2 regions of the Janthinobacterium amylolyticum genome follow, and region 2 is predicted to be linked to the other one. Evidence: predicted binding sites of a transcription regulator. Region 2 holds the regulator's gene; the other holds the start of a gene.
The links. The regulator sigma-54, encoded in region 2, starts transcription at its own class of promoters, with help from an activator protein. The targets are predictions, from matches to a motif close to TGGCANGNAANCTGCTTT.
Positions count from the first base shown of each region.

Region 1: the regulator sigma-54 is predicted to act here: its motif matches at 2,271-2,288, upstream of prpB (methylisocitrate lyase).

Region 1 covers NZ_JBNYXL010000008.1:64,419-68,613, forward strand. Annotated here, with positions in the region: gene acnD (Fe/S-dependent 2-methylisocitrate dehydratase AcnD) at 1-73, opposite strand, end outside; gene prpC (bifunctional 2-methylcitrate synthase/citrate synthase) at 97-1,251, opposite strand; gene prpB (methylisocitrate lyase) at 1,321-2,208, opposite strand; gene ACQ4WR_RS17815 (hypothetical protein) at 2,593-2,841, opposite strand; gene ACQ4WR_RS17820 (hypothetical protein) at 2,963-3,199, opposite strand; gene ACQ4WR_RS17825 (MBL fold metallo-hydrolase) at 3,377-4,195, shown strand, end outside.
Region 2 covers NZ_JBNYXL010000010.1:194,595-198,789, forward strand. Annotated here, with positions in the region: gene ACQ4WR_RS21500 (enoyl-CoA hydratase/isomerase family protein) at 1-406, opposite strand, end outside; gene hpf (ribosome hibernation-promoting factor, HPF/YfiA family) at 559-918, opposite strand; gene ACQ4WR_RS21510 (RNA polymerase factor sigma-54) at 988-2,466, opposite strand; gene lptB (LPS export ABC transporter ATP-binding protein) at 2,471-3,226, opposite strand; gene lptA (lipopolysaccharide transport periplasmic protein LptA) at 3,226-3,819, opposite strand; gene lptC (LPS export ABC transporter periplasmic protein LptC) at 3,845-4,195, opposite strand, start outside.

The sequences.
Region 1 (4,195 bases), on a different contig from region 2:
CATCGACGGCGGCACGCGTGTCGAAGTAGTCTAGCTGGGTGCCCGGCAAGCGCTTGCGGTGCAGGGTATTCATCGGCGTAGTCATTGCAGTGCTCATTATTTGCGGTCCTTGATCGGCACGAATTCCAGGTCTTCCGGGCCGACATAGTTGGCGCTCGGACGGATGATCTTGTTGTCGATGCGCTGTTCGATGATGTGGGCGGCCCAACCGGAAGTGCGCGAAATGACGAACAGCGGCGTGAACATCGCCGTCGGCACGCCCATCATGTGGTAGGACACGGCCGAGAACCAGTCCAGGTTCGGGAACATGTTCTTAATTTCCCACATGACCGATTCGAGGCGCTCGGCGATGTCGAACATCTTGGTGGAACCGGCGGCCAAAGACAGATTGCGCGCCACTTCCTTGATGACCACGTTGCGCGGATCGGAAATCGTGTAGACGGGGTGGCCGAAACCGATCACCACTTCCTTGTTGGCAACGCGCTCGCGGATATCCGCTTCCGCTTCGTCGGGGTTGTCGTAGCGTTTCTGGATCTCCAGCGCCACTTCATTCGCGCCGCCGTGTTTCGGGCCGCGCAGCGCGCCGATGGCGCCCGTGATGGCCGAGTGGATGTCCGAACCCGTGCCGGCGATCACGCGGCTGGTGAAGGTCGAGGCGTTGAACTCATGCTCCGCGTACAGGATCAAGGACGTGTGCATGGCTTTTTCCCACGATGCCGACGGTTTTTCGCCGTGCAGCAGATGCAGGAAGTGGCCGCCGATCGAGTCGTCGTCCGTTTCCACTTCGATGCGCTTGCCGTTATGGCTGTAGTGGTACCAGTACAGCAGCATGGAGCCGAACGACGCCATCAGGCGGTCGGCGATGTCGCGCGCGCCCGGTGCGTTATGGTCGTCCTTTTCCGGCAAGGTGCAGCCCAGCACGGACACGCCCGTGCGCATCACGTCCATCGGGTGGGCGGCGGCCGGCAGCGCTTCGAGCGCCAGCTTCACGGCCGACGGCAAGCCGCGCAGGGATTTCAGCTTGGCCTTGTAGCCTTTCAGTTCGGCGGAAGTGGGCAGCTTGCCGTGCACCAGCAGGTAGGCGATTTCCTCGAACTCGCAGCTGTCGGCCACGTCCAGGATGTCATAGCCGCGGTAGTGCAAATCGTTGCCGGTCTTGCCGACCGAGCACAGCGCCGTGTTGCCGGCGGTGACGCCGGACAGGGCGACGGATTTTTTAGGCTTGAAAGTGGCGGCTTGCGGTGCGGTCATTGTGTTCTCCAGATTGAATTGTCTCGGGTGCGTCACTGCGGGACCGGCAGGCGGTCCCTGCTTCTTTACTTATTTCTTTTGCGCGGCGAACAGCGCATCGAGCTTTTGCTCGAAGTCGTGGTAATTGATCGATTCATACAGCTCCATGCGCGTCTGCATGGTGTCGACCACGTTCTTTTGCGTGCCGTCGCGGCGCAGCGCCTGGTAGACGTTTTCCGCCGCCTTGTTCATGGCGCGGAAAGCGGACAGGGGATACAGGGCCAGGCCCACGTGCGCGCTGCGCAGTTCGTCCAGCGTGAACAGCGGCGTGGCGCCGAATTCCGTGATGTTGGCCAGGATCGGCACGTTGACGGCCTTGGCGAAGGTGGCGTACATGTCCAGGTCCGTGATGGCTTCCGGGAAGATCATGTCGGCACCCGCTTCGACGCAGGCGACGGCGCGTTCCAGGGCCGCTTCCAGGCCATCGACGGCCAGTGCATCGGTGCGCGCCATGATGACGAAGTTCGGATCCGTGCGCGCGTCGACGGCCGCCTTGATGCGGTCGACCATTTCTTCCTTGCTCACGATTTCCTTGCCCGGACGGTGGCCGCAGCGCTTGGCGCCCACCTGGTCTTCGATGTGCAGTCCGGCCGCGCCGAACTTGATCATCGATTTGACCGTGCGCGCCACGTTGAAGGCGGACGAACCGAAACCCGTGTCCGCATCGACCAGCAGCGGCAGGTCGCACACGTCGGTGATGCGGCGGATATCGGTCAGCACGTCGTCCAGGCTGGAAATGCCCAGGTCGGGCAAGCCCAGGGAACCGGCCGCGACGCCGCCGCCGGACAGGTAGATGGCTTTATAGCCGGCGCGCTTGGCCAGCAGGGCGTGGTTGGCGTTGATGGCGCCAACGACTTGTAAAGGGGATTCTTCCTGGACGGCCTTGCGGAATGCGGCACCTGCGGAGTATTGGGTCATGTGTTCACCTTATGGGGTTCGGGGCGTCCCAAATGTTTCATGGAACGGCTATGCCTACCAGTATTGCAAATGCCGTGCCAGGCTTGCGCGGCGGCGTGAACATGGTGTGCCGGCAGAGTGAAAATGCCTTGAAACGCCCATATGGCGACATTGGCCGGCTGTCACGCAGCAGACCAGCATTGTGACGTTCGAGGCACAAAATGTTTCATTCTTGTTTCATTCAATCCATTTTGAAACATCGCAGTGAAACATGCAACAAGAGGCATATCAAGGTGGCGATGCAAACGCGGAAACGGGCAAGGGTCCAGCCCAGAACAAAAACAGCCGGCGGGCGCCGGCTGGGAGTAATACGGGTGAATCTGCGGGTGAGGCTGCGCGGACAGGCTAGGCCAGCCGCACCAGCGGGTTGGCGATGATGTTGTCGATCTGGCGCACCGCTTCCTCGCAGGCGGCGGCAATGGCGCCCTCCTCGTCGTCGCGCACGAACTGCATGGTCGAGCCTTCGAATACTTCCAGGCCTTCCGCGGTGGCGCGTTCGATGTCGCAACTGGCTGACCATTTGCCATCGGTGGTGGGCACGGCCAAGGGAACGATTTCCCAGCCTTTATAGTGAATTTTAGAACTGCTATCCATGGGGTGCCTCCATAAGAACTGATTCGATCATAAATCGTAGCATGAAGCGCGGCCTCAGGCGACGTGTTTCACGCGCCGCACGCCGTCAGGCCGGCTTTCAGGCTAAACGATTTACGCTGGCTCAAGGGCGCAGCAGATTATCCACTTCCGTCTTGGCCACTTCCAGCCCGGCGATGCATGCCGTGTCCGGTGCCGGATAGCCGCCCAGGGTGCGGCTGCGCGTGATGGCCTGCGCCTCGGGTTCACCGTCGCGCTGCAGGCGGTAGGTAAAATCCCATAAGTCGTCATTGTCCTTTTGCGGCGTCACGGAGATGGTGAAACCGCGGTACTGTTCGCTGCGTGCAGTGGTATCGTTCATGAATTCCTCCTTGTGAGAATGAGATTACCACGCAGCAAGCCGCAGGGTGCGCACGGCTGTGCCGCATGCAGTTTGGCGGCCTTATCTGTTTTTCGCATGTCAAAAGTCAATTTGCAGCATTTTTTTAGCGAACTGTGACGATATAATGATGCTCCCTGCCCGCACTTTTTCACTGTGATGACCCCACAAATCCAAGCCTTCTTCGACCCGGCTACCGCCACCGTCACCTATGTTGTCTATGCGGAAGATGGCCAGGAATGCGCCATCATCGACTCCGTGCTCGACTATGACCCGAAGGCGGGCCGCACCTCGACCACCTCGGCCGACAAGGTCATCGCCTTCGTGCGCGAACACGACTTGCAGTGCCGCTGGCTGCTGGAAACCCATGCGCATGCGGACCACCTGTCCGCCGCGCCCTACCTGCAGCAGCAGTTGGGCGGCGACGTCGCCATCGGCGCGGCCATCCAGACGGTGCAGCAGGCGTTTTCCCAGGTGTACCACCAGGCGGGCGCGCGCGCCGACGGTTCGCAGTTCGACCAGCTGTTCGCGCCCGACCAGGTATTCCATATCGGCCAGCTGGAAGTGCGCGCCCTGCACGTGCCCGGCCACACGCCGGCCGACCTGGCCTACCAGATCGGCGACGCCGTCTTCGTCGGCGACACCCTGTTCATGCCGGACGTGGGCTCGGCCCGCTGCGATTTCCCCGGCGGCTCGGCCGCCCTGCTGTACCGCTCCGTGCGGCGCCTGCTGGCGCTGCCGCCGCAAACCAGGCTGTTCATGTGCCACGACTACCCGCCCAACGGCCGCGCGCCGCGCTGGGAAGTGACGGTGGCCGAACAGCGCGCCAGCAACATCCACCTGCGCGACGGCATCACGGAAGCACAATTCGTGGCCATGCGCACGGGCCGCGACGCCACCCTGGACATGCCGACCCTGATCCTGCCCGCCATCCAGGTCAACATCAACGCAGGCAAACTGCCCGAGCCGGAAGACAAT
Region 2 (4,195 bases):
GACCCGTCACGATGCGCAGCTGGTTGCCGGGGCCGGCTTGCGCCACGCCCATGCCGCCGCCCATCACCACGCCATCCATGACGGTGATATACGGTTTCGGGTAAAAATGAATTAGATGGTTTAAAGCATATTCTTCCGTAAAGAAGTCTTCCAGCAGCGCGCTGCCGCCCTGCGGCGTGGCCAGGCCCGCGTCATAAAAGAAACGGATGTCGCCGCCGGCGCACAGGGCTTTGTCGCTGCTCGAGCGGATGACGACGGCGTCGACCTGCGGATCGTCGCGCCAGGCCAGCAAGGCGGCGCTGAGGGCGCGCACCATCTCCAGCGAGAGGGAATTGAGGGCTTTCGGGCGGTCGAGCACGATATGCCCGGTGCGGTTGCGGATGGCAGTCTGGACGAAGTCGCTCATGGCAGGATGGAAAGAGGTGAAGATGGCGCATTCTAGCGCTTTCACCACGAACATTGCGTTCCCGTCCATCCCCGGCGAGGGCGACGGGCGCAAAAAAGGGCGCGGTAGGCGCGCCCTTAGTTGATCACAGCGGGTTGAGAATCGCAGGCCGCTTAGGCGGCGGCGAATTCCTCGTCCGAACTGTCTGGCAGATGCTTGATCGCCTCTTTACCGTGCCCTTGCACTTTGGTTTTGTACTTCATCACTTGCCGGTCCAGCTTGTCAATCAGGCTGTCAATCGCGGCATACAGGTCTTGCGCCAGGCTTTCCACATACACAGTTTTACCACTGAGCCGCAGGTTCACTTCGGCCTTTTGACGTTTTTCTTTCTCTTTGAGGTTGTCGACGGTCAGAATCACGGCAATATCGATGACTTGATCGAAATGACGTTTTACGCGCTCCAGTTTCGTTTGTACGTATTCACGGATGGCTGGTGTCACTTCGAGATGATGTCCGCTGATGGTGAGATTCATACACACTCCTAAAGATGATCGGGTTCGTGCGGTCCATCGTATCCGGCCCGCAGAGGAACCGAAAAAAACTTACAAACACTTACGCAGGCTCACTGGCGGAATTTTCAATGCTTCCCGGTATTTGGCAACAGTACGTCGCGCAATCACCATGCCTTGTTCCCCCAGCATGTCCGCAATCTTACTGTCGGATAAAGGATTTTTAGGGTCTTCTGCTCCTGTCAGTTGCACGATCAATGCCCGTATCGCCGTCGATGACGCTTCGCCCCCCGCTTCGGTGGCGACGTGGCTACCAAAGAAATATTTCAACTCGAACATGCCATGCGGGGTCAGCATGTACTTTTGAGTTGTTACCCGCGAGATAGTACTCTCGTGTAAACCCAGTGTATCAGCTATTTCACGGAGCACAAGGGGGCGCATGGCAACGGCCCCATGCGAGAAAAAGTTCTTTTGTCTTTCTACTATCGCCTGCGCCACGCGCAAGATGGTATCGAAGCGCTGGCGCATGTTTTTGATCAGCCACTTGGCTTCTTGCAGCTGCGCGCCCATGGCCCCTTCGCCCTTGCCTTGCTTCAATAAATTGGCATACATGGCGTTTACCCGCAGGCGCGGCATGACGTCATTGTTCAAGGTGACTTGCCAGCCATTGCGCGCGCGCTTGACGACGACGTCGGGCACCACGTAGTCGGAGACATCCGAGGCGAACACGGCACCCGGGTGCGGGTTGCACAGGCGAATTACCGTCTGCGCCTCGCGCAAATCTTCATCGTCGCAATCGAGGGCTTTTTTCAGCTTGTTGAAATCGCGCTGGGCAAACCAGGCCAGGTGCTTTTCCACGATGACGAGGGCCATGCGGCGCGTCACCATGGCGATCTGCGGCAAGCGCCTGATTTGCAGCGCCAGGCATTCGGACGCATTGCGCGCGCCCACGCCGGGCGGGTCGAAACTTTGCAGCAGGGACAAGGCCGTGCGCAGTTCGTCGGCGTCGATTTCCAGTTCTTCGGGCAGGCGCGCCAGGATGTCGTCAAGCGACTCTTCCAGGTAGCCATTGTCGTCGAGCGCGTCGATGATCAGCTCGACCAGCGCGCGGTCGCGCAACTCGAGCACCGTCACGCGCATCTGTTCCATCAGGTGTTCGCGCAGGGTGCAGTGGTGGGCTTCCAGTTGTGGACGCGCATCTTCGTCGTCGGGCGCCTTGCCGCGGCTCGCTTCGCTCCAGTCGCTGTCGGCGCCATCCATGGCGGCCGGCGCATCGCCGCCTTCGCCGTCGAACGTTTCCCCTTCAGCGGGCGCGGCTGGCGCTTCCTGGCTCGGTGGCTGCGGTGGCGCCTCGGCCGGTGCGGCCGTGGAACTGAGGGCCCCATCGGACAGCAGGCGCAACGAACGGTCGAGGGGATCGTCGAGGCGTTCGAGCAAGGGGTTGTCCGTCAGCAGTTGCTCTAATTCCTGGTGCAACTCCAGGGTAGACAATTGCAACAGGCGTATCGATTGCTGCAACTGAGGCGTCAGTGCCAAGTGCTGCGAAGTGCGCAGCTGCAATGATTGTTTCATTGGCTCACATACGGAAGTGTTCGCCCAGATAGACCCGGCGTACCGACTCGTTCGCGATGATGTCGTCGGGGCGTCCCGACGCCAGTACCGAGCCCTGGTTGATGATGTAGGCACGGTCGCAAATACCCAGCGTCTCGCGCACATTATGATCGGTGATCAGCACGCCAATATTGCGCTCCTTCAAGAAGCGCACGATACGCTGGATCTCGATCACGGCGATAGGATCGACGCCGGCGAACGGTTCGTCGAGCAGCACGAAACGGGGGTCGGTGGCCAGCGCGCGGGCGATTTCCACGCGGCGGCGCTCGCCGCCGGACAGGGACAGCGCCTGGTTTTCGCGCAACTTTTCAATTTGCAAGTCGGCCAGCAATTTATCCAGCCGCTCTTCGATCTCGGCCTTCTTCAAGGGACGCCCTTCGATGGTCTGGATTTCCAGCACGGCGCGGATATTGTCTTCCACCGTCAGCTTGCGGAAGACAGACGCTTCCTGCGGCAGATATGACAAGCCCATCTGCGCGCGGCGGTGGATCGGCAGGCTGGAAATGTCCACGCCGCTGATATCGATGCTGCCGCCATCGGACGGCACCAGGCCGACGATCATGTAGAACGAGGTGGTCTTGCCGGCGCCGTTCGGTCCCAGCAGGCCCACCACTTCGCCGCATTCGACTTGCAGCGAGACATCATGTACGACTTGGCGCTTGCCATAGGTTTTCTGCAGTCCGCGAACGATCAGGGTACTGCCGCAACGTGTATTTTCCATTATTTCTTTCCTGGCGCAGGCGTCGCCGGCGCTTTCTCCGCCGCCGGGGCCTTGGTCTTCGGCTGGATCACCATGCGCACGCTGCCGGCGCCCGGGGTGTTGGTGCCGTTGTCGGAATTTTCCATCGTAAAGACTTCCTTGCGGCTGTCATACGAGATGAAGGCGCCATTGGCCACGTCGGTCACTTTCGTGCCCTCCAGGCGTGTCAGCTTGGCCTTGGAAAACAGTTTCACCACTTCCGTCTTGTTGTCGTATTCGACGCGCTCCGCTTCGCCTTCCACCCACAGGTCGCCCGCGCCATCGCGCTTCTGACGGAAGGTGGCCAGCTTGCCGGGATCGGCCCAGAAGGTGATGAATTGGTAGCCTTGCGGATCTTCCGTGATCAGGGCGCGGCCCGCCTTCATGGTCAGGGTGCCTTTCACCAGCACGACGTCGCCCGTGAGGGTGCGCACTTGCTTGACATCATCAACCTGGCCACGCTGGGCGGTGATGACGGCTTCCTTCTCGGAATCGGCCTTTTCGGCATGCGCCGGGCCCATCACTGCCAGCGAGCAGACGGTGGACAACAGGGTCAACAGCAAGACGTTTTTCATATTATGGTTTCCTTGTTTCATTCTGTCATTGTGCCGCGGCGGCTGGCCGTGGCTTCGGCGGGAGTACGATGCGCAAGGCGTTCTGCACTTCCACCACGCCGGTGGCGTTATTGGCCTTCATGCCGACGCCGTTGATGCGCGAGGCGCCCGTCAGGATATCGACAGGCACATCCGTTTCCATCCGCTCTTCATCGGGAAACACCGTCAGCGCTTCCGTCTTCATGGTGAGGTTCTGCGCCTTCGGGCTGGCCGCCCGGTCGATGACGACCTTGCGGTGCAGCTGCAGGCGGGTATTGTCCTGGTCGATATGCGCCAGCTCCGCATTCATGTTCAGCGGCGGCATGCCCGGCGTGAGCTTGCGCACGAAAGGCTGGTC